Regions from separate parts of the Microbacterium sp. ZW T6_19 genome, predicted to be linked through region 2. Evidence: riboswitches for the same ligand, from Rfam matches in the RefSeq annotation. Region 2 holds a riboswitch; each other region holds the start of a gene.
What was found. A riboswitch is a leader RNA that binds a small molecule or an ion and turns the genes downstream of it on or off. The one in region 2 is predicted to bind thiamine pyrophosphate.
Positions count from the first base shown of each region.

Region 1 (7,934 bases), on a different contig from region 2:
GAGGCGGAGCTGGCCGCCGCCGAGGTCGCCGCACGCCTCGAGGCCGAGCGCGTCGACATCACCGCGGTCCCGTCCCGCACGCGTGTGGGGGCTCGGCATCCGCTCACCCTGCTCAGCGAGCAGATCTCTGACATCTTCGTCGGCATGGGGTGGGAGATCGCCGAAGGCCCCGAGCTCGAGCACGAGTGGTTCAACTTCGACGCTCTGAACTTCGATGTCGACCACCCCGCCCGCCAGGAGCAGGACACCTTCTACGTCGACCCGACCTCGCGTCACCTGGTGATGCGGACCCACACCAGCCCGGTGCAGGTGCGTTCGATGCTCGACCGTGAGCTGCCCATCTACGTGCTGTGCCCCGGCCGCGTGTACCGCACCGACGAGTTCGACGCCACGCACCTGCCGGTGTTCACCCAGTTCGAGGGCCTCGTGATCGACAAGGGCATCTCGATGGCGCACCTCAAGGGCACGCTCGACCATGTGGCCCGCCAGCTCTTCGGCCCCGAGGCGAAGACGCGGTTCCGCACGAACTTCTTCCCCTTCACCGAGCCCTCCGCCGAGCTCGACCTGTGGCACCCGACCTTCAAGGGCGGCGCGCGCTGGATCGAGTGGGGTGGCTGCGGCATGGTCAACCCGAACGTGCTGCGTGCCGCGGGCATCGATCCCGACGTGTACAGCGGCTTCGCGTTCGGCATGGGCGTCGAGCGCGGACTCATGTTCCGCAGCGACGTGCAGGACATGCGCGACATGGCAGAAGGCGATATCCGATTCAGCGAGCAGTTCGGGATGGTGGTGTGATGCGCGTACCGCTTTCGTGGTTGCGTGAGTACGTCGATCTGGCAGCGGATGCCACGCCCGAGGACGTCCTCGCGGCGATGGTGTCGGTCGGATTCGAAGAGGAGGACGTCCACCGCTTCGAGATCTCGGGCCCGGTCGTCGTCGGTCAGGTCGTCTCGCTCGAGGCTGAAGCCCAGTCGAACGGCAAGACGATCAACTGGTGCCAGGTCGACGTCGGCGAAGCACACGGCGGCGTCCGGGGGATCGTCTGCGGCGCGCACAACTTCGTCGCCGGAGACAAGGTCGTCGTGACCCTGCCCGGCGCCGTGCTGCCCGGCCCGTTCCCGATCGCCGCGCGCAAGACCTACGGCCACGTCTCCGACGGCATGATCGCCTCGGCTCGAGAGCTGGGGCTCGGCGACGAGCACAACGGCATCCTCGTCCTCTCCGATCTCGGCATCGACGCGCCCGTCGGCACCGATGCGATCGCCCTGCTGGGTCTCGACGACGTCGCGGTGGAGATCAATGTGACCCCCGACCGCGGATACGCGTTCTCCCTGCGCGGAGTCGCGCGCGAGTACTCGCACGCCACCGGCGCTTCCTTCCGTGACCCGGCCGACCGCGACTTCGCGGAACTGCAGCCAGGCACCGGCCACACCGCGATCATCGACGACCGGGCTCCGGTGCGCGGTCGACCGGGCGCCACCGAGTTCGTCACGCGCGTCGTTCGCGATGTCGACCCATCGCGTCCGACCCCGCCGTGGATGATCGCCCGGCTGTCGCTGGCCGGCATGCGATCGCTCGGCATCCTGATCGACATCACGAACTACGTGATGCTCGAGCTCGGACAGCCGCTGCACGGCTACGACCTCGACACGCTGAGCGGGGGCATCACCGTCCGCCGCGCGACCTCCGGCGAGAAGATCACGACTCTCGACGGTCAGGACCGCGCGCTGCACGTCGAGGATCTGCTGATCACCGACGAGTCCGGTCCGATCGGCATCGCGGGCGTCATGGGCGGCGGCACCACCGAGATGAACGATGCGACCCGCAACGTGCTGATCGAGGCGGCGACCTTCGACCCGATCACGATCGCGCGGTCGGCTCGTCGCCACAAGCTGCCCAGCGAGGCGTCCAAGCGCTTCGAACGCGGCGTCGACCCGCTGATCCCGTTCGTCGCGGCCCGCCGTGCCGCCGATCTGATGGTCGAGCTCGCGGGCGGCACGCTCACCGACGAGGGCGGCGCGCTGTTCTCCGAGGTCTTCGTCGGCGAGATCGAGCTGCCGGCCGGGTTCGTGCAAAGGCTCATCGGCGTCGACTACACGGATGCCGAGATCACGGGTGCACTGGAGACGATCGGTGCCGAGGTCACGACGGGGGAGGACCACTGGGTCGTCATCCCCCCGACCTGGCGTCCCGACCTCACCGACAAATGGACGCTCGCAGAAGAGGTCGCCCGCATCCACGGGCTCGATCGCATCCCCTCGGTCCTGCCCACCCCGCCGTCGGGTCGCGGCCTCACCGCGCACCAGCAGGGCCGTCGTCGCGTTTCGAACGCCCTCGCCGCGGCGGGCTTCGTCGAGACCTCTTCCTTCCCGTTCACGAGCGATGTCCAGAACGACCTGCACGGATCCGCCTCCGGCGAGAAGCTGCCCAGCATCCGTCTCGCCAACGCGCTCGACGGCCAGGCGCCGTTCCTGCGTCGTTCGCTGATCCCCGGCCTTCTGCAGATCGCGCACCGCAACATCTCGCGCGGCTTCACGGATCTGGCGATCTTCGAGACCGGCGTCGTGTTCCTGCCCGAGCCCGGGGTGGTCTACGGCACCGACGATGTGCCGCCGCTCGGCGCGCGGCCGAGTGACGACAAGCTCGCCGAGCTCAACGCGTCGATCCCGCCGCAGCACCGCCACATCGCGGCTCTTCTCACCGGCAACGTGTCCGCGCGCCAGCCGGGACGCCCGGCCGAGCCGGCCGGCCTGGCCGAAGCGCTCGACGCCATCGGCGTGATCGCCGCTGCCGCAGGCGTAGAGATCGACGTCGAGCAGAGCCAGCGCGCGGCTCTCCACCCGGGACGCACGGGTGTGCTGCGGGTCGGTGAGACCACGGTCGGCTACGTGGGAGAACTGCACCCCGACGTAGCCGCCGACGCGGATCTGCCGGGACGCGCAACCGTCCTCGAGCTCGACCTCGACGGCGTTCTGTCGCTCGCGGGCGAGTCGGTCGTCGCAGCCTCCCTGTCGGGCTTCCCAGCCGCGACGCAGGACGTGTCGCTCACCGTAGCGGCCGACCTGCCCGCAGCCGAGCTGCGTGCGGCGCTCGTCGAGGGCGCGGGTCCGCTTCTGGAATCGCTGCGTCTGGTCGACGACTATCGCGGCGAGGGTGTGCCGGCGGGTTCGAAGAGCCTCACCTTCGCATTGCGCTTCCGCGCCGACGACCGCACGCTGACCGCAGCCGAGGCGACCGAGGCGAAGCTCGCCGGTGTGGCCGTGGCGGCAGAGCGTTTCGGCGCCGCGCTGCGCGACTGACCAGGATTCGGGTACGGCGCCGGGGTAGCGTGGCGGGATGAGCATCCTCCCGCACAGCACCCCGGCGGCCGTCCCGGAGGGCGCCCGTCCGCTGGGCGAAGGTCCGTTCCTCGTGCCTGGCGATCAGATCGACTGGCACTACCGCGCGCCGGGCTGGCAGCCCGGCGACCCGTCGACGATCTCACCCATGCGTGTGGTTCGTGATGACGAACGCGGTCTCGTCGCCTGGCTCGCGCCTGGGACGCTGCAGGAGGCGCAGGGCTCTGCGACCGGCGACCGGGTCCGCTCGATTCCGCTCGAACGGCGGTGGCTGGATCGTCGTACGAGGATCGTCGAGGAGTGGTGGGGCGGAGGCAGTCTGCGCATCGCTCCGGTCGGAGCCGCCTGGTCCGTGTGCCTGTTCTGGAAGCCTGCAGACGACGGCGACTGGCGTTTCGACGGGTGGTACGTGAACCTCGAGAACGCGCATCTGCGCACCGACCGTGACACGTACTCCTCGGATCACATCCTCGACGTCTGGATCGCGGCGGACCGCACAGTCCATCTCAAGGATGAGGACGAGGTCGTCGCCGCGATCAGCCAGGGGAGGCTGACCCGCGAGCAAGCGGCGCAGATCGAACGTCACGCCGGAGCGGCGATCGAGTCGTTCCGCTCGGGCGAATGGCCGTTCGATGCGGAGTGGATCGATTGGCGGCCCGATCCGTCCTGGACGATTCCCGCTCTGCGCGGTCTGGACGAACTGGGCGGCGCCTGACCTTCGGCTTCCGCTCTCGGCGGATCACCTTCCCTCGGGCGGCGGATGCTGGTGACATGGACGGATGACGAACGCTCTGATCCTCGGCGGAACCGGCTGGCTCTCCGGCCGCATCTCACAACGCCTGCAGGACGATGGCGTCGACGTCACCTGCCTTGCACGGGGCGGCCGGGCGGCGCCTGGCAGCGCCGAGCTCGTGCGCGGAGATCGCGACGACCCTCGCGTGTACGAGGCGCTGTCTGCGCGGGAGTGGGACCACGTGATCGACATCTCCTCGCGGGCCGATCACGTCATCGCCGCCGTGCTCGCGCTCGGCGATCGTGCTGCACGCTGGACGTACGTGTCGTCGGTGTCGGCGTACGCCGATGACGTCACGGTGGGCGCCGACGAATCCGCACGTCTGCACGTTGCGGCGAAGCCGGGAGACGAGTACGAATACGGCGCGCAGAAGGTCGCCGCCGAAGACGCGGTGCGCACCCTCGGCGGTCGTGCACTGATCGTCCGGCCTGGGCTCATCGTCGGATCGGGCGACCCCAGCGATCGTTTCGGCTATTGGGCTGCGGCCGTGCTGAGAGCGGGATCGGCGGACGTGCTGCTGCCGCCGACGGAGGGGCGCACGGCGCAGGTGATCGACGTCGACGACGTCGCGGCGTTCATCGCGACGGCCACCGCCACCGGTGCGATCAACGCGGTCGGTGCGCAGCATCCGCTCGGCGACGTGCTCGCGCTGTTCCGCACAGCGACCGGACACACCGGCGGCACAGTATCGGCCGAGGAGGAGTGGCTCGTCGAGCACGGCGTCGAGTATTGGGCGGGCGAGCGTTCGCTGCCGCTGTGGCTGCCCGCCGAGATGACGGGATTCATGGCGCGGTCGAACGCCGCCTACCTGACGAACGGCGGTCTCCTGCGCCGGCTGGAGGACACGGTGGCAGAGGTCGTTCAGGACGAGCGCGTGCGCGGCGTGGAGCGCGAGCGGCGTGCCGGGCTCACAGGATCCGAGGAGCGGGAGCTCCTCGCCGAACTGCGCCGACTGCCGCTTCGCTAGACTGCCAGCAGTGACACGGGGTGCCGCATCCGCGGCTGAGAACAGACCCGTCGAACCTGATCTAGTTAGCACTAGCGAAGGGAATGTCGCATGAGCGATCTTCTGCGTCCTGCATCCGCCGCCGACCTCGTCACAGAGGCCGCCTCCCTGCTGGAGGTGCTGCGTGCCGACCCGCCGCTGACGCACTGCATCACGAACTCGGTCGTCACGGGCTTCACGGCGAACGTGCTGCTCGCGATCGGGGCGGCGCCCGCCATGGTGGACATCGTCGGCGAGTCCGGCATGTTCGCGGGCATCGCCTCGGGACTTCTCGTGAACCTCGGCACGCCGACCCCCGAGCAGCGGGAGGCGAGCCTCGAGGCGGTCGAGGGAGCCACGGCATCCGGAACTCCCTGGGTCCTCGATCCGGTCGCGATCGGTGCGCTGCCGGTGCGCACCGCGCTCGCGCACCGTCTCGCCGAGCAACGCCCGACCGCGATCCGTGGCAATGCCTCGGAGATCCTCGCACTCGCCGGACTCAGCGCAGGAGGGCGCGGTGTCGATGCGACGGACAGCGCAGACGCCGCGATCGATGCGGCCCGCGCGCTCGCCTCGAGATTCGGCAGCGTCGTGGCGGTCTCCGGACCGGTCGATCTCATCACGGACGGCGAGCGCGTGCTCCGGCTCGCCAACGGGCACGAACTGCTCACCAGGGTGACCGGCGGCGGATGCGCCCTCGGCGCAGTGATGGCTGCCTTCCTCGGAGCCGCGCGCGCCAGAGCCACCCCGCCGCTGCTCGCCGTGGCCTCGGCGAGCCTCGTCTACACGGTCGCTGCTGAACGCGCCGCCAGCGCATCCACGGGGCCCGGCAGCTTCGCCGTCGCGCTTCTCGATGCGCTCGCCGCCGTGCAACCCGCCGACATCGAGTCCGCGGCTCGCGTCGAGACGGCTGCGCTGTGATCGCCGACCTGTCGCTGTACCTCGTCACCGATCCGGCGTTGTGCGGAGAGCGCGGCGTCGTCGACACGGTCCGTCACGCGGTCGACGGGGGAGTGCGCGTCGTCCAGCTGCGCGACAAGCAGGCGACGGATGCCGAGATCACCGCGCAGCTGATCGAACTGTCGCGGGCGATCGACGGGCGATCGCTGCTGCTCGTCAATGACCGGCTCGACGCGGCGATCGCCGCCCGGGAAGCAGGCGCCAGGGTCGACGGCGTCCACCTCGGGCAGGGCGACGCGTCGGTGCTCCGTGCCCGATCGGAACTCGGCCCCGATGCGCTGATCGGTCTCACCGCGAACAGCCGGGCTCATCTCGACGCTGCACTCGCCCTCCCCGCCGGAACCGTGGACTACCTGGGGGTGGGAGTCATCCGCCCGACGAAGACCAAGCCCGATCATCCTCCGGCTCTCGGCGTCGACGGCTTCCGTGCGTTCGCCGCCGCGAGTCCGCTGCCCTGCGTCGCGATCGGAGGTGTCGGCATCGACGACACCGAGGCGTTGCGGGACGCCGGTGCGGCAGGCCTCGCCGTCGTGTCCGCACTGTGTGCCGCAGAAGACCCCGCCGAGACGGCAGCAGCGTTCGTGCAGCGGTGGCGGGCGGCCGGAGTCCCTCGCGTGCTGAGCATCGCCGGCAGCGACCCGTCAGGCGGCGCCGGCGTGCAGGCCGATCTCAAGTCGATCGCAGCCTCCGGGGGATACGGCATGGCTGTGATCACGGCCCTCACCGCGCAGAACACGCAAGGCGTCCGCGCCGTGCATGTGCCGCCGATCGACTTCCTCCGGGAGCAGCTCCACGCGATCTCCGACGACATCGTGATCGACGCGGTGAAGATCGGGATGCTCGCGAACGCAGAGGTCATCCGAACTGTCGTCGAGTGGCTCGACGCGGCCCGTCCGCCCATCGTCGTCGTGGACCCGGTGATGGTCGCGACCAGCGGGGACCGGTTGCTGGATGCCGAGGCCGAACACGCCCTCGGCGCACTGCTCGCCCGCGCCGACGTCATCACCCCGAACCTCGGCGAACTCGGCGTGCTCGTGGGGCGCGACATCGACGGCTGGGACGACGCGCTCGCTGCGGGCGCGGTGCTGTCAACCGCGATCGGAGCGCGGGTGCTGGTGAAGGGCGGGCACCTCGACGGTGCGGAGGCACCGGATGCTCTCATCGGCGCCGGCACGACCATCGAGTTCACGGACGCGCGCATCGAGACCCGCAACACGCACGGAACCGGCTGCTCGCTGTCATCCGCGCTCGCGACCCGCCTCGCGAGGGGTGAGGCTCCTGACGACGCCGTCGCGGGATCGCGGGCCTGGTTGCGCGAATCGCTGCGAGAGGGCGAGGCGCTCATGGTCGGGCGCGGTCACGGGCCGATCAACCACTTCGCCGGGTTGTGGGCGCGGGGCGGACTCGAGACCAGACCGAGCGCCGAGGGCATCGCGACCGACTGGTGGGAGAGGATCTCCGGCATCCGCTCGGATATCGATGGGCTGCCGTTCATCCGGGCTCTCGCCGACGGCACGCTCGGACGCGAGGCCTTCGTCTTCTATCTGGAGCAGGATGCCCTGTACCTGCGCGAATACGCTCGGGTGCTCGCCGAGGCGTCGCGCCTCGCGCCCACCTCGGCCGAGCAGGCGTTCTGGGCGCACTCCGCCCACGGCTCGATCGTCGGCGAACTCGAGCTGCACGCGTCTTGGCTCACCCCCGAGGCGGGCGTCAGCGCCGAGACCTTCGCGGCCGAGCGCGCACCGGCGACCGCGGCGTACCTCGACCATCTGCGGGCGACCGCGTTCACCGGCGACTACGCCGAGCTGATCGCCGCGATCCTGCCGTGCTTCTGGCTGTACGACGATCTGGGCCGCCG
Region 1 covers NZ_JBJDRH010000004.1:370,544-378,477, forward strand. Annotated here, with positions in the region: gene pheS (phenylalanine--tRNA ligase subunit alpha) at 1-795, shown strand, start outside; gene pheT (phenylalanine--tRNA ligase subunit beta) at 795-3,299, shown strand; gene ACI3KT_RS08815 (DUF402 domain-containing protein) at 3,337-4,053, shown strand; gene ACI3KT_RS08820 (NAD-dependent epimerase/dehydratase family protein) at 4,118-5,098, shown strand; TPP riboswitch at 5,105-5,199, shown strand; gene thiM (hydroxyethylthiazole kinase) at 5,189-6,037, shown strand; gene thiD (bifunctional hydroxymethylpyrimidine kinase/phosphomethylpyrimidine kinase) at 6,034-7,934, shown strand, end outside.
Region 1: another riboswitch for thiamine pyrophosphate. It lies ahead of thiM (hydroxyethylthiazole kinase); the one in region 2 lies ahead of thiC (phosphomethylpyrimidine synthase ThiC).

Region 2 (7,934 bases):
GCGCAGTTGCGGGCGCGGCATCGACGGGAACAGATGATGCTCGACCTGGTAGTTCAGGCCGCCCATCGCGACATCGAGGAACCTGCTTCCTCGGATGTTCCTGCTCATCAGCACCTGGCGGCGCAGGAAGTCCAGGGTCATGTCACGTGGCACGACGGGCATTCCCTTGTGGTTCGGTGCGAAGGCGATGCCCATGTAGAACCCGAAGAGTCCCAGCTGCACGGCGAGGAACACGAACGCGATGCCTGGCGAGAGCACGATGAACACCAGCACCAGATAGCCGATCATGCGGATGCTGAGGAACGCGATCTCCGCCCACCGGCGCTCGAGCCGCCCTTTTGCGACCACGCGACGCACGCTCGATGCGTGCAGCGAGAGGCCCTCGAAGAGGAGGATGGGGAAGAACAGGAGCCCCTGATGCGCCCGCAGCCAGGCGACCGGCGGGCTGTGACGCCGAGCCGCCGTCTCTGCGGTGACCGCGATGACGGGGAGCTCGATGTCCGGATCGGATCCGAGCTTGTTCGGATTCGCGTGGTGACGGGTGTGCTTGTGCTGCCACCATCCGTAGCTCATGCCGACCAGGAGATCGCCCAGGACGAGGCTGATCCAGTCGTTCCAGCGCCCCGAGACGAAGATCTGCCGATGGGCGGCGTCGTGTCCGAGGAACGCGATCTGCGTGAAGACGATCGCGAGGACGGCGGCGGTGAACAGCTGCCACCACGTGTCGCCGATCCACACGAAGGCGATGAGGCAGACGGCCACCGCGAGCGGAGCCGCGATGAGTTTGGTCCAGTAGTAGCCGTAGCGACGACGCAGCAGACCGAGTCCGCGGATCTGCTGCGCCAGTTCGGTGAAAGCGCTGTTCGCGCGGACCGCGTCGTCGCGCGGGCGGGTGTGCACGGTCGGACGGATGCCGCCCATGATGACCTCTTCTCCGGCGTCGCCCTACGCGAGGACGGCACCTCCTTCTTCGACCCAGTCGTCGATGCGCGCGTCGTCGTCAGGGAGACCCGATGCGCGGCGGGGGATGAACGCCACCGATTCGGCGAGAGCGGCGACAGCGGCCGCCCGGTGCTGCTCCCGATCGGAGGCGTCCTGGAAGCGATGGGCCACGATCGCGCGCTCCTCCAGGAGGGTGGCGCTGATCTCGGCGAGTCTTTCCGCGATGACGGCGGCGAGGCCGTCACGAAGCTCCTCGAGGTTTGTGTTCGCGATCTCGAGCCTGCGATCCGCGACGTGCAGCTCGACCGTCGGGAACCCGTTCGCGGACAGATGGGCGCGCATTTCGCTGCCCTGGATCGCGGCGACCTCGTCGCGATCGGTCTTGCGCGTGAACACCGCTTCCACGGTGTAACGGTCTGGTGCGTCGTCGGTCATCAATGTCGCCGGAAGCGAGCCGATGAGGACGGATTCCAGACCCAGCAGTTCGGGGCTGAGCCCCGCGATCTTCAATTGTGCGTTCATGTGCTGACGTTACGCCGCCAAACTGGGTGCGCTCACAGCCGCGTTCGTCACTCGACCCCGAGAGATCCGAGGATGACCTCGATCGTGGCCTCCGCCGCGTCCTGCCACGGGACGCCGTCGAGCAGGTCTGCCGTGGCGAGGGCTGCGACACCGTGCACGGATGCGAAGATCACGAGCGCGCGCCGCTCCGCGTCTCCTTCGGGAATCTCACCCGCCGCCTGAGCTGCGGCGACGAACGCTACGACCATCGACATGCTGGCCCTGCTCCGTTCGCGCAGCTCGCCCGAAGCATCGAATTGATGCTTCGCCTTGTACATCACCTCGAGGATCGCCGGGTGCGCGACCGCGAAGCCGATGTACGCGAGACCCGCGGCGCGCAGCCGCTCGCCGAACGGGGCAGCCTGCTCCACGGCCGCAGCCAGCGCCTCGTTCATTCGTGTGAATCCGGCCACCGCGACCGCGTCGAGGAGGGCGGTGCGGTCGCTGAAATGGCGTGCGGATGCGCCGTGACTCACGCCCACGTCGCGTGCGAGCTGACGCAGCGACAGCGCGTCGACGCCTCCGGCGTCGATCGACTCCCAGGCGCGGTCGAGGAGCGCCTCTCGAAGGTTGCCGTGATGGTACGAGCGTTCGGTCACATCTGAACCCTATCGATCTAAGTAGACATTGACAACAATGCTGTCAGTGTCTACATTTGCGATCATGACCATTCACCACACCGGAACCACCGCCCTCGTCACCGGCGCCAGCTCGGGCCTCGGCGCCGAGTTCGCCACCCAGCTCGCCCGCCGCGGCGCCGACCTCGTGCTCGTGGCCCGGCGCGAAGACCGCTTGAAGGATCTCGCCGCCCGCCTGGAGCGGGAGCACGGGGTGCGGGCGACCGTGATCGCCCTCGATCTCGCCGACGCCGGCGCCCCGGCACGTCTTCGCGCCGCGCTCGACGAGCGAGGCATCCGCATCCAGACGCTGATCAACAACGCCGGCTTCGGAGCGAAGGGGGACTTCGTCGAGGCGGACGCTGCGCGTATGGCCGAGATGGTGCAGGTCAACGTGGCCTCGCTCGTCGGGATCACGCGCGAGTTCCTCCCCGAGCTGACTCGCGACGGCCGGGGCGCCCTCGTCAACGTGGCGAGCGTCGCGGCCTATCAGCCGTGCCCCGGCATGGCGGTGTACGGCGCATCCAAGGCCTTCGTGCTGAGCTTCACCGAGTCGATCGCGCATGAGACACGCTCGTCCGGTCTGCGCGTGCTCGCCCTGAGCCCCGGAGCGACCCGCACGGAGTTCTTCGATGTCGTCGGCACAGAGGCCGCAGCGGTGGGCCGCTTCCAGTCCGCGACCGACGTGGTCGCGCAGGCGATGGCAGCGCTCGATCGTCGGCGCACACCCGCGAGCATCGTGTCGGGTGCCGCGAACGCCGTGACGAGCAAGCTCGTCGGCCTCATGCCGCGTCGCATGACTCTCGCGATCAGCGGCCGGTTGCTGGCCGAGTCGGCGTGATGACGCGCTCCGAGGCCGTGCTACTCTCGTCCCGACCACACGGGTGCCCGAGCACGGGCTGAGATCTGGCTGATGCTGCCTGCGACCGTCGAACCTGTCCGGGTAATGCCGGCGTAGGAAGTAGGAGTCCTGTGAGCACGCTCTCCCGCGTGCGCGAACTCGCGCACCATCACGACGAAGAACACGGCATCTTCGTGCCCGTCACCCGCATCCCGCTGTCTGATTCACCGGGCGGAACCACCAACCCTCCAGTGGACGTGTACCGCACCGAGGGGCCGGCCTGCGAGCCGGAGGACGGCCTGCCGTCGCTGCGCGAGACGTGGATAGTTGAACGGGGTGACACAGGGCAGTACGAAGGGCGCGCTCGCGATCTGAACGACGACGGACGAGGGGCGGCGCGGCGTGGAGCTGCGTCAGACGAATGGCGCGGCACCCGCCGCCCGCCTCGGCGCAGCCTGAACGGCCGTACGGTCACCCAGATGCACTACGCGCGCCGTGGCCTGATCACGCCCGAGATGCGATTCGTCGCTCTCCGTGAGGGCTGCGACGTCGAGCTCGTGCGCGCGGAACTCGCCGCCGGGCGGGCGATAATCCCCGCGAACATCAATCACCCGGAATCGGAGCCGATGATCATCGGTCGCGCCTTCCTCGTGAAGATCAACGCGAACATCGGCAACTCGGCTGTGACGAGCTCGATCGCCGAGGAGGTCGACAAGCTGCGCTGGGCGACGAAGTGGGGTGCCGACACCGTCATGGACCTGTCCACCGGAGACGACATCCACACCACCCGCGAATGGATTCTGCGCAATTCGCCGGTGCCGATCGGCACAGTGCCGATCTACCAGGCGCTCGAGAAGGTCGACGGCAAGGCGCACGAGCTGAGCTGGGAGATCTTCCGCGACACGATCATCGAGCAGTGCGAGCAGGGCGTCGACTACATGACGATCCATGCCGGGGTGCTGCTGCGCTACGTGCCCTTGACCGCGAACCGGGTGACCGGCATCGTCTCGCGCGGCGGGTCGATCATGGCCGACTGGTGCCTCGCGCATCATCAGGAGAACTTCCTGTATACGCACTTCGATGAGCTGTGCGAGATCTTCGCGCGCTACGACGTCGCGTTCTCGCTCGGAGACGGGCTGCGGCCGGGATCGATCGCCGACGCCAACGACGCGGCGCAGTTCGCCGAGCTCGACACGCTCGCCGAGCTCACGGCGCGAGCGTGGGCGTTCGAGGTCCAGGTGATGGTCGAGGGGCCGGGACACGTGCCCTTCCACCTCGTGCGCGAAAACGTCGAACGTCAGCAGGAACTCTGCCATGGCGCGCCGTTCTACACCCTTGGACCGCTCGTCACAGATGTCGCGCCAGGCTACGACCACATCACGTCGGCGATCGGGGCGACCGAGATCGCTCGCTACGGCACCGCCATGCTCTGCTATGTCACGCCGAAGGAGCATCTGGGACTGCCGAACAAAGACGACGTGAAGACCGGCGTGATCACCTACAAGATCGCGGCCCACGCCGCCGACCTCGCGAAAGGTCACGCGGGTGCCCGCGACCGCGACGACGCTCTGTCGAGGGCGCGGTTCGAGTTCCGCTGGCGCGACCAGTTCGCGCTGTCGCTCGATCCCGAGGCGGCCGAGGCCTTCCATGACGAGACGCTGCCTGCAGAGCCGGCGAAGACCGCGCACTTCTGCTCGATGTGCGGTCCGAAGTTCTGCTCGATGCGCATCTCGCAGGACATCCGCGACCGCTTCGGCGGCGTCGACGAGCAGACGGCGATCGCCGGCATGCAGCAGCAGGCGGACGCGTTCCGGGAAGCGGGCGGAACCGTGTACCTCCCGGCGCCCGCCTTGCGCGAATGACGCGGCGGCGCGCATGCCAGGATGAGCGGATGCCGCCGCATCCGCTCTCCACGCCTCCACCCGTGCTCGGGCCGGTGGTCGACGGGCAGACGCGGTGCGTCCACTACCGCACGGAGCTCGACATCGTCGCGATCCGCTTCGCGTGCTGCGGCGACTACTATCCGTGCCATCTGTGTCACGCCGAGGTCGCCGGACATGACAGCTCCCCCTGGCCGATCGAGGCGAGGAGCGCGCGCGCCGTGCTGTGCGGCGTGTGCGGCGACGAACTGTCCATCGCCGAGTACCTCGAGGTCACCGCCTGCCCGTCGTGCGCGTCGAGCTTCAACCCCGGCTGCGCACTGCATGCGCACCTCTACTTCGAGGTGGAGCCGTCTTCGCGAGAAGGCGCCTTGCCCGTCGTGACGACTGTCTCGGCCGCGAGGTCTCCCACAGCGCCTTCGTCGTCGACGTAGTACACCTCGAGCGTGTGCTCGCCCTCGGGCAGCGCGAGATCGAAGTCGACCGCCTCGTCCGACGCTGTTCCGATCGTCTGATCGTCGACGACGAGTGCAACCTCGGTCTCATCCGCGCCCCACACCGCCACGCTGATGCTCTCATCGTCTGCTGTGACGTAGACGATGACCGCGGTCGTCCACCAGGAGGACCCTCGGGCGGACATCATGTCGCCGACGTCTTCCGCAGTGACGTCGCCCTTCTTGTCGTGACCGAACGCGTTGCCTTCGTCGCCGCCAGGATCCTCGTCGTCGTGATCCCGACCGCGGTCGGTCTTCGTGAGGATCGTGACGGTCTTGTCGACCGCGTCTTCGCCGGGTTCTTCGACGACGGGCGCGACGGGGGTCGGGTTCGTGGTCGCTGGCGGTGCGACCGGAACGGGAACGGGCGCCGCCGCGACCGGCGCGGGTGCGGTGACCGCCGGCGCGGGCACCGAAGAGGGGACCGCGGGAGCCGGACGCGCAGGCGCCGACGCAGCCGGGGCGAGTGCGGCCGTCGCATCCGGCTCGGCGACTGGGCGCACGAACAGGCTGCCGCTGATCGACAGTGCGACGGCGGTGGCTGCGGCTACCGGCCAGAGCACGGGGGCGGTGTTCCCTGCCGCGTCGAGGGCCGGTTGCACGTGGGCCGGAAGTCCGGCCCATCCGGCGAGTCCGGTCGCCGCGGCCGCGGCCTGCTCGGTCGGGAACAGGGCGGGAAGGAGCACGAGTCCGGTGCCGCCGGCCAGCAGCGGGCCGAGCGACATCGCGCGCGCCAGACGCCTGGCCTCGCCGGCGGCGGATCTGCAGGTCTCGCACTCGTCGATGTGCGCGGTGACGAAGCGCTCCGACCGCGGCGCGAGGTCGTCGTGCGCGTAGGCTCCGAGCAGCTCGATCACGCGGGCGTGCTCGCTGCCGATCGGTGCGGTGCGCAGGTGCGCGCGGATCCACGCCTTGCGCAGGGCGTCTCGGGCGCGGTAGGTGAGCGCGGCCGCCGAGTTCGGGCGGATGTGCAGGACCTCCGCGATCTCCCGGGGAGGCAGCTGCTCGACCTCGCTGAGCCACAAGGCATGCTGCCAGCGCTCGGGGAGCGACCCGAACGCCTCGACGACGGCCGCCGAGTTCACCATCGCCTCGACGTCGATCGATCCGATCAGAGATGGCGGATGCTCGGCGTCGTCAAGAGGCATCGTGATCGGCGCTCGTCGAGCATGGCCCATCCAGGTGTTCTTGACGGTCGTGAGCAGGTAGGGACGGAAGCTGCGCTGCGGTCCCTTGCCGCTGCGGAGCTGCCGGAGGATGCTCAGGAAGGCATCGGAGACGACGTCCTCCGGGTCGGGGGGAGATGCGCCGAGGCTCCGGGCGTAGGCGACGGCGACGGGCGAATGCCGGCGCCAGAGCTCGGAGAACGCGTGGCGGTCACCGCTGCGGCTGCGCAGCAGCAGGGCGTTGTCCGACTCCGGGGCGTCGCGTGGTTCGTCCATCAGACCTCAAGGTGAGCGACCGGCTTCGGGTGCCGGTGAGCCGAGAATACCCCAGAGCGGTGACCGCACGTCTGCATGACCCGTGAGAAGAGAAGGCGGGTGGGGCCATGGGAGGAGGCCCCACCCGCGGGCCGCACATGAGGGGAGAGGCGGCCCAGACGTCGATGCGAAGGATTATCCCCAAGAATCGATCTTCGTCACACAAGCAAGACGCGCTCACGAACGGATCATGACGCGGGTTCCGGAAACTTTCTTCGAGATCTTCTCCGCCGGCGGTCAGCCGGTGCTCGTCAGCCACGTCGATGCGGCCGGTCGGTCCCTCTGCCACACGCATGATCCGGCTGTCGCCGGTGGGGCGTAGTCTCACCCCATGCCCTCATTCGGAACCCTGCGGACGCCCGTCGGCGTGATCGGCGTCGTCAGCTCGGGCGCGGCGATCACCCAGGTGACCTGGCGGTCGACGGCGCCGGTCGGAGCGGATGCCGGGCCGGACGCCCTGCTCGATGAGGCGATCGCACAGCTGCGTGAGTACTTCGACGGCGAGAGGCGCGATTTCGACCTGCCGATCGATCTCGGCGCGCAGACCGATGCGACCCGTGCCGTGCTGACGGCGCTGTTCGAGACGGTCGCGTCCGGAGACACCGTCACATACGGAGAACTGGCCGTGCGCAGCGGTACCACGATCCCAGCCCGCGGGATCGGCGCGATCATGGGCGCGAACCCCGTTCCGCTGATCGTTCCCTGCCATCGTGTGGTGGCCGGCGACGGCTTGGGCGGTTACTCGGGCGGCGAGCCGGGGCAGGGGCTCGAGACCAAGCGCTGGCTGCTCGAGCACGAGGGAGCGCTGCCGACTTCTCTGTTCTGAGCATCCGCTGCGAAGAAGAACGTGAAGCGGAATCGCGCGATCGAGGAATACCTGGTGTGAGCACAGACAGCGACATCTTCCGCCGATCCGAGCGGACACCGCAGGCGTTCGCCGAGGTGTTCGACCGGCACGCGGCGTCGGTCGAGTCCTTCCTCCGACGAAGGCTCGGACCGGATGCTGCGGAAGACGCCCTCAGCGAGACCTTCCTGATCGCCTTTCGCAGACGCGATTCGTTCGATCGCGCGTGGGACTCCGCTCGGCCCTGGCTGCTCGGGATCGCCACGCGGGTCGC
Region 2 covers NZ_JBJDRH010000006.1:177,420-185,353, forward strand. Annotated here, with positions in the region: gene ACI3KT_RS11105 (fatty acid desaturase family protein) at 1-921, opposite strand, end outside; gene ACI3KT_RS11110 (hypothetical protein) at 946-1,464, opposite strand; gene ACI3KT_RS11115 (TetR/AcrR family transcriptional regulator) at 1,512-2,102, opposite strand; gene ACI3KT_RS11120 (SDR family oxidoreductase) at 2,167-2,961, shown strand; TPP riboswitch at 2,991-3,098, shown strand; gene thiC (phosphomethylpyrimidine synthase ThiC) at 3,093-4,823, shown strand; gene ACI3KT_RS11130 (CHY zinc finger protein) at 4,853-5,275, shown strand; gene ACI3KT_RS11135 (sigma-70 family RNA polymerase sigma factor) at 5,176-6,777, opposite strand; gene ACI3KT_RS11140 (methylated-DNA--[protein]-cysteine S-methyltransferase) at 7,148-7,642, shown strand; gene ACI3KT_RS11145 (RNA polymerase sigma factor) at 7,699-7,934, shown strand, end outside.

Region 3 (7,934 bases), on a different contig from region 2:
GACCGCGGCGGGCGTCGATGCCGCCGCCGAGATCGCCTCGGTCGACGGCGTCGACGCCGTGTTCGTCGGCCCGTCAGACCTGTCGGCGTCGATGGGGCTGCTGGGCCAGCAGACCCACCCCGAGGTCGTCGCAGCCGTCGAGAGCGTGTTCCGCGCGGTCAAGGGCGCCGGCAAACCGGTCGGCGTGAACGCCTTCGATCCGGTCGCCGCCGACGCGTACATCGCTGCGGGGGCGGACTTCGTCGCGGTCGGGGCGGACGTCGCGCTGCTCGCACGGGCGACCGAGGCTCTCGCCGCACGCTTCGTCCCGGCGTCCGACGACTCGCACCGAGCCAGCTACTGAGCCGCCGCTGAGAAGGCGTCCACCCCACCAGCCAGATTGCGCAGCGGGGTTCCCGGCGGCGCGGATTCGATGAGAGCGTCGATGGCACGCGCAGAGCGGATGCCGACCTGGCACGTGACGATGATGTCGCGCCCGTCAATGGCCCTGTCTCCCAGCGCCTCGGCGACACACGCCCATCCCTCGTCGAGGATGCGCGCGAGCGGCACGGACACGGATCCTGCGATCACGGAGGTCTCCCGTTCTTCCGTGCTGCGCACATCCACCACCACGAGCCCGGCAGACCCGCGCTCGAGCCGCGCTGCGACCTCTCCGGCGGAGATGTCGTCGGCTCTGCCGTGCGGCCACTGCGCCCGGCACGCGACCGCGACCTCCTCCAGATCGAGCACCGGTGGGCGGTCCGGGTCGGCGTGGAAGCGCAGTTCGTCCCACCGAGCTGAGAGCGCGTCGTAGCGGGCGAGCCGCCCGATGAGCGGCTCTCCGATTCCGCAGAGCAGCTTGAGCGCCTCCGCCGCCATGGCGGAGCCGACCGCACCGCACAGCACGCCGAACACGCCGCCGGTCGCGCACGACTCGATCGAATCGGCGTCAGGGATGTCGGGGAAGAGGTCTCGAAGCATCGGTCCGTGACCAGGCCAGAACACGCTGACCTGACCGGCGAACTGATGGATGCTGCCCCACACGACCGGCGTGCCGGTGAGCTCGGCGGCGTCGTTGCTGAGATAGCGAGTGGCGAAGTTGTCGCTGCCGTCGAGCACGAGATCGTGCTCTCGGAAGAGCGCGAGGGCGTTGCTCGGATCCAGCCGCGCGGCCATGGCCGTGACGACGACTTCTGGGTCGCGCAGCGCGACTGCCGAGCGTGCCGATTGCGCCTTCGGGCGACCGAGATCGCCTTCGGTGTGCAGCACCTGTCGCTGCAGGTTCGAGAGCTCGACACGGTCGTCGTCGATCACGGTGAGCCGGCCCACGCCCGCCGCCGCGAGGTATTGGATGGCGGGAGCGCCCAGGCCGCCGGCGCCGATCACGAGCACCCGAGCCGCTGCGAGGCGCCGCTGACCGTGATCCCCCACACCGGGGAGTGTGAGGTGGCGCGCGAACCGTGCCGCCCGGTGCGGTGCCAGAGGCGGGCCGGGGTCGACGAGCGCGGGCAGGCTCACAGGTCGGCCTCGGACGGCCGCGCGGAGATCAGTCCGTCGGCCGCCGACGAGGCGAGTGCCAGCGGACGCCGCGGGATGCGTCCCGCCGCACGAGCGAGACGGCCGGCGTCGACCGCGGCACGCATCGCTCGGGCCATTCTCGCCGGGTCCTGCGCCCGGGTGACGGCGCTCGCGAGCAGCACGGCGTCCACTCCGAGCTCCATCGCCAAGGCGGCGTCCGAGGCGGTGCCCACGCCTGCGTCGAGGATCACCGGCACCGCAGCGCGGGAGACGATCGTCTCGATGTTGTGCGGATTGAGGATGCCGAGACCGCTGCCGATCGGCGAACCGGCCGGCATGACGGCGGTCACGCCCACGTCCTCCAGGCGCCGGGCGAGGGCGGGATCGTCGTTCGTGTAGGCGAACACGCGGAAGCCGGAGGCCACCAGCTCTTCGGAGGCCCGGAAGAGCTCGACCGGATCGGGCAGCAGCGTCTCCTCGTCCGCGATCACCTCGAGCTTGACCCAGTCGGTCTCGAGGGCCTCCCGCGCCAGCTGCGCGGTGAGAACCGCGTCTCGGGCCGTGTAGCAGCCGGCGGTGTTCGGCAGGGCACGGATGCCGAGCCGATCGAGCATCGCGAACACCGAGTCCCGCGCCTCCGGGGCGAAGCGGCGGATGGCGACCGTGGTGATCTCCGTCGCCGACTCGATCAGCGCGTTCTCCAGCAGCGAGAGGCTCGTGGCACCGCCGGTTCCCATGATCAGTCGCGAGGAGAACTGCTCCCCCGCGATGATGAACGGGTCGACGACGGCGGCCTGTGCGGTGAGGCTCATAATGTGCTCCGATTCGTGTGCGGGCGGCTCAGCCGCCCTGGACGGCCGTGACGATCTCGACCTCGTCGCCGTCGGCGACCGTGCAGACGGCCCACCGGCTGCGCGGGACCACGGCACCGCCGAGAGCTGCGGCGATACCCAGTCGGCCGCCGTCGACGCGAGAGCCGTCGTCTCGCAGCACGTGTCCGGTGAGGTCCGAGACGAGATCGCGCAGTGTGGAGCCCGCGGCCACCTCGCGGTCGGCGCCGTTCAGGCGAACGGTCTGCAGACTCGTCATCATGAGCCTTTCGGTCGGGCGCCGACGAGGTCGACGACAGCGGGAGGTGTCCAGGCGGCGGCCTCTCGCGGTCCGCCCGCCGTGGCGGCCGTGAAGCGCCACGGGTCCATGGCGGACCGGACGTTCTCGTCGATCGGGCGCCCCTCGGCCAGATCCGACGCGACCGCCGCCGCCAGAGGAGCGAGCAGCACTCCGTGCCGGTCGAACCCCGTGGCGACGAGCACGCCTTCCTCGACGACGCCGAGAAGCGGCACGGCATCGGGGCTCCCCGGGCGAGGACGTGCGAGCATCTCGACGATCTCGCACTCGCTCACGCCGGGGACGACCGTGTCGGCCTCGCGAAGCAGGGCGAGCACGGACCCGGCGTGCACTCCCTCGACGCCGCCCTCCCGCACGGAGGCTCCGAGCACGATCGTGCCGTCGTCCCGCGGGACGAGGTACACAGCACGCCCCCGCACCTGCGCACGGACGGTGCGCGTGATCAGCGGACGCAGCGCCGGCGGGACGCGCAGGCGGAGGACGTCGCCCCACACGGGCCGGAGCGGGAGCGCGGGGATGCCGCCGATCAGGGCCGCCCCGAGGCCGGCGGCCACGATGACGACGTCCGCGCGGTGATGCTCGCCGGATGCCGACAGCAGACCGCTGACTCCCTCGAGCGTCCAGGTCACCGCGGTTACGGCCTCTCTGCGGACGCGGTCGCCGAGCAGGTCGAGGAGCGCCGCTGCGAGCCGCCGCGGATCGATCTGATGGTCGTCCGGAGTGAACACGGCAGAGGTGACGGCGGGGCCGAGCGCCGGCTCGAGGTCGCGAGCGGCCGTGCCCGTCAGCCGTTCAGCCCGGTGCCCCCGCGTGCGCTGAAGCTCGGCCGCGGCGCCGAGCGCTTCACGGTCCGCGCCATCCACGCCGACCGAGAGCGTCCCGTCCGTGCGGTGCCCGAGCGATCGCCCGCTCGTCACCGACAGACGCTCGACGAACGACGGGTACTTCTCGGCCGATGCCTGCATGAGCGGAGTCAGCTCGTCCTGCCCCCATGCCATCTCGGCGGCATGAGCGAGCATCCCGGCGGCGGCGAGGCTCGCGCCGCGGGCAGGTTCAGGGTCGAAGACCGTCACCTCGTGGCCCCGCACGACCAGTTCCTCGGCGGTCGCCAGACCGATGATCCCGGCGCCGATCACAGCGATGCGCATGCGTGCCCTTTCCTACGACGGCATTATCCGTTTCAGGTTCAGCGGTCGGCACGTGGCCCTCTCAGCCCCTGTGGGCTCCCGCGGACCCCTCTACTCTAGGGCTATGACCGCGCTTCTCCCCCTCGTCGACGCACCCCGCCCGACCCGCGAGGAGCGCCTCGCCCTGCTCAACGCAGCACGGCTGTACGTCTGCACGACCGCTCGCACGGCGACCGGCGACCTCGAGGAGTTCCTCGATGCGGCCTACGCGGGCGGGGTCGACATCATCCAGCTGCGTGACAAGGACCTCGAAGCCCGCGCCGAGATCGAGGCGCTCGAGATCCTCGCCGCCGTCGCGCGCAGACACGGAAAGCTGTTCTCGGTGAACGACCGCGCCGACGTCGCCGCTCTCGTCGGCGCCGACGTGTTCCACATCGGTCAGGGCGATCTGACCACCGCGCAGGCACGGCGGCTGCTCGGCGACGACGTGATCATCGGGCGGTCGACGCATTCGATCGCACAGGCCGCGGAGGCGGACGCCGACACCGCCCTCGACTACTTCTGCGTCGGCCCGGTGTGGGAGACGCCGACGAAGCCCGGACGCGCGGCGATCGGCACGGGTCCCCTGCGCGCGGTCGCCGCATCCGGGACGAGCAGGCCCTGGTTCGCTATCGGCGGCATCGACGAAGGTCCTCGCCTCGACGAGGTCGTCGAGGCCGGTTCGCCACGCATCGTCGTCGTGCGGGCGGTGACCGAGGCACTCGATCCCGCCGGGGCGGCCGCATCGCTGCGCGCGCGGCTGCGCTGACGCCCGCTCAGCGCGGGTGGTACTCGACGCGCGCGACACGGACGACGCTGTCGGTCTCCGCTGCGACGCTCGTGGCGTACGCGCCGAGCCACAGGCCGAGGAATCCTCCGGACGAGAAGGAGTCGAGGCTCGTGCCGTCGACCGTCGCGACGCGCAACGGCTGTGATCCTTCGACGCCTGCGAGCAGTTCGTAGTCCTGTCCTCGTGCCCGGCACGTCAGCTCGACGCCCTCGGCCAGAGGACCCGTCAGCGTGATCGTCCCCTGCTCGGCCGACTCGCCTGCACGCACTAGGGTCGCCGTGATCCGTGCAGCATCCGCTTCTCCCCCGCCGAGTACAGCCAGGCGCATGTGATCGCGCTCGGATTGCCGGATCAGCAAGCCGGTCTCCTCGCCGGGGGCCAGCCGTCCGGACAGCCTCAGCGTGAAGTCGAGATCCGGATGCTGCTGCCTGACGCCGAGGAACGCGAACGGCTGCGGGTCCGTCGGCCCCTCCGGACGGATCGGCAGCAGCCACTCGCCGTCCACCGCATCGGCGACCTCACCCGGCAGCGCGCGCACCGAGGTCCAGCGTCCGTCGTCCGGGGCGATCGTCGCAGAGCGCTCCTGACGCCCCTCGCCCGCGAAAGGCACCTCGACCTGGTCCGGTACGCGCCCCTCTCCCGGCGCGAAGACCGGCCAGCCGTCTTCCCACTCGACCGGAACCAGGAACGTCTCGCGCCCGAGATTCGCATGGAGCCCGCCATACGGCCGCATGCCGAGAAGCACGGCCCACCAGCTGTCGTCAGCAGCCTGCACGAGATCAGCGTGGCCGACCGCGACGACGTCCGCCGTGCGACCGAGCTGGCGGTGGCTGAGCACCGGATTCGCCGGGTTCCCGACGTAAGGTCCGGTCACGGCATCCGCCCGCGCCACCGAGACCGCATGATGCATCTCCGTGCCGCCCTCCGCCGCGACGAGGTGATAACGCCCGTCGACCTTGTACAGGTGCGGCCCCTCGGCCCAGACGGCCCCGATCAGCGCGCCCCGCCAGATCACATGCTCGGGACCGGTGAGCGCCCTGGCCTCGGGATCGAACTCGCGCAGCCAGATCTCGGTCTGATCGTGCCACTGCGGACTTCGGGCGAGCCTCGTCCCCTGCACCCACGCCCTCCCGTCGTCGTCGAAGAAGAGCGAGGGGTCGATGCCGTCGGCGCCCAGCCACACCGGCTCGCTCCAGGGACCCGCGGGGTCGGTCGCCGTGATCACGAAGTTCCCACCGCGTGCCGGATCGTTCTGGTCGACGAGCGTGCAGATCACCCAGAAGAGGCCGTCATGGTGGCGCAGCGTGGGCGCGTAGAGCCCGCTCGACGACGCCATGCCCGCCATGTCGAGCATCCCAGGCCTGTCGACGGCGTGCCCGATCAGCTCCCAGCGGGCGAGGTCGGTGCTCCGATGGATCGGGAGCCCCGGCAGGTACTCGAACGACGAGGTGACCACGAAGTACTCGCCGTCCACCCGGCAGATCGAGGGATCGGGATGGCAGCCCGGCAGGATCGGGTTGCGGACCAGGGTCATCCCGGGATGACCTCGGAGCTCACCGACCGCGGGTCCACGGGCGTCAGCGCATGGGCGGCCCCCGTGATCCGCACGGCCGCGCGGCGAGTGACATCCGTCGCGGCATCCGCACCGACCCACACCTGCACATCGCCGGGCTCGACGATGCGCACCATCGATCGGTCGCTGAACGCGAAACGCTGTGTCGGCACGCTGAACGCGACGTCGGCGGATTCGCCCGCGTCGAGCGTGAGACGGTGGAACGCGAGCAGCTGCGCGTCAGGGCGGGTGACGGATGCCACGACGTCGTGCCCGTACAGCTGGAGCACGTGATCAGCCGGCACGGAGCCGGTGTTGGTCACGCGCACGACCGCGCGGAAGGCATCGCCCGCAGAGACCTCTTCATCGACCGCGAGCAGGTCGTGGACGAACGTCGTGTAAGACAGGCCGAAACCGAACGGGCGCACGGGTGTGGGATCGGTCGCGGTGACGTCCGAGGGCCCACCAAGGCGCGGATGCAGGTAGGAGTACGGCTGGGCGCCGGCGGAGCGCGGCAGCGAGACCGGGAGCCGGCCCGAAGGATTCACCCGGCCCGTGATGACTCCGGCGAGCGCGGACCCCCCTTCCTCGCCGGGGAAGAACGCCTGCAGCACGGCAGCGGCACGATGCTCGCCGTCGAGCGCCCATCCGATCGCATAAGGGCGGCCGGTGAGGGCGACCACGACGACCGGGGTGCCGGTGGCGATGAGCGTCTCGACCAGTTCGCGCTGCGCGCCCGGCAGCTCGAGCGACTCGGAATCGTTGCCCTCACCCACCGTGCCACGACCGAACAGTCCGGCCTGATCGCCCACGACGACGATCGCGACATCGGCGGCGCGGGCAGCATCCACGGCCTCCGCGAAACCCGACCGGTCGTCACCCTCGACGTCGCAGCCGCGGGCGCCGATCACTCGCGCGTCCGGCATCTCCGCGGTGAGGGCGTCGGTGAAGGTCGGGATCTCGAAGCCGATCGGGTACTCCGGATGATGTGCGAGAACATGGTTCGCGAACGAGTAGCAGCCCATCAGCGCCTCGGCGCGATCGGCATTCGGTCCGATCACGGCGACGGTCGATAAGGTTCCCGTGAGCGGCAGCACGCCGTCGTTCGACAGCAGCACGACCGATTCCTCTGCGAGCCGTCGCGCGATATCGCGATGACGAGGCGAGTCGAGGTCGATCTCGGCGGGAGGGCCCTGCGCGAAGGCACCCGCCTCGAGGAGTCCGAGGTCCTCTTTCTGCGTGAGCACGCGCAGAACCGCGCGATCGATGAAGGCCTCGTCGAAGAGTCCTGCTCCGACCCGCTCGATCAGCGGCTCGAGATAGGCGTCGCCGGTGGGAAGTTCGACGTCGATGCCCGCCGTGAGCGCCGCCTGAGCCGCCTCACCCCGGTCGGAGGCGATGCGGTGCATGATCTCGAGGAAGGCGACGGCGAAGTAGTCGGCGACCACGACGCCGTCGAAGCCCCAGCGCTCCCGCAGCAGCTCGGTGAGGTACTCGGCGCTCGAGCCGAGCGGCACGCCGTCGATCTCCGCGTAAGAGTTCATGACGGAGCGCACTCCCCCGTCGATGACCGCCATCTCGAAGGGCGGCAGGAAGACATCGGCGACTTCGCGGGGTCCGGCCGAGACCGGGGCGTGGTTGCGCCCCGCACGCGAACCGGCGTAACCGACGAAGTGCTTGAGGGTCGCGTGCACGCCGGCCGCTTGGAGGCCCTTCACATAGGCCGTGCCGAGCACGCCGACCACGTAGGGATCTTCTGCGATGCACTCGTCGACGCGGCCCCAACGGGGATCGCGGATCA
Region 3 covers NZ_JBJDRH010000011.1:36,303-44,236, reverse strand. Annotated here, with positions in the region: gene ACI3KT_RS15585 (HpcH/HpaI aldolase/citrate lyase family protein) at 1-343, shown strand, start outside; gene ACI3KT_RS15580 (ThiF family adenylyltransferase) at 337-1,497, opposite strand; gene ACI3KT_RS15575 (thiazole synthase) at 1,494-2,309, opposite strand; gene thiS (sulfur carrier protein ThiS) at 2,338-2,589, opposite strand; gene thiO (glycine oxidase ThiO) at 2,586-3,773, opposite strand; TPP riboswitch at 3,766-3,865, opposite strand; gene thiE (thiamine phosphate synthase) at 3,877-4,560, shown strand; gene ACI3KT_RS15555 (family 43 glycosylhydrolase) at 4,568-6,115, opposite strand; gene ACI3KT_RS15550 (beta-glucosidase) at 6,112-7,934, opposite strand, start outside.
Region 3: another riboswitch for thiamine pyrophosphate. It lies ahead of thiO (glycine oxidase ThiO); the one in region 2 lies ahead of thiC (phosphomethylpyrimidine synthase ThiC).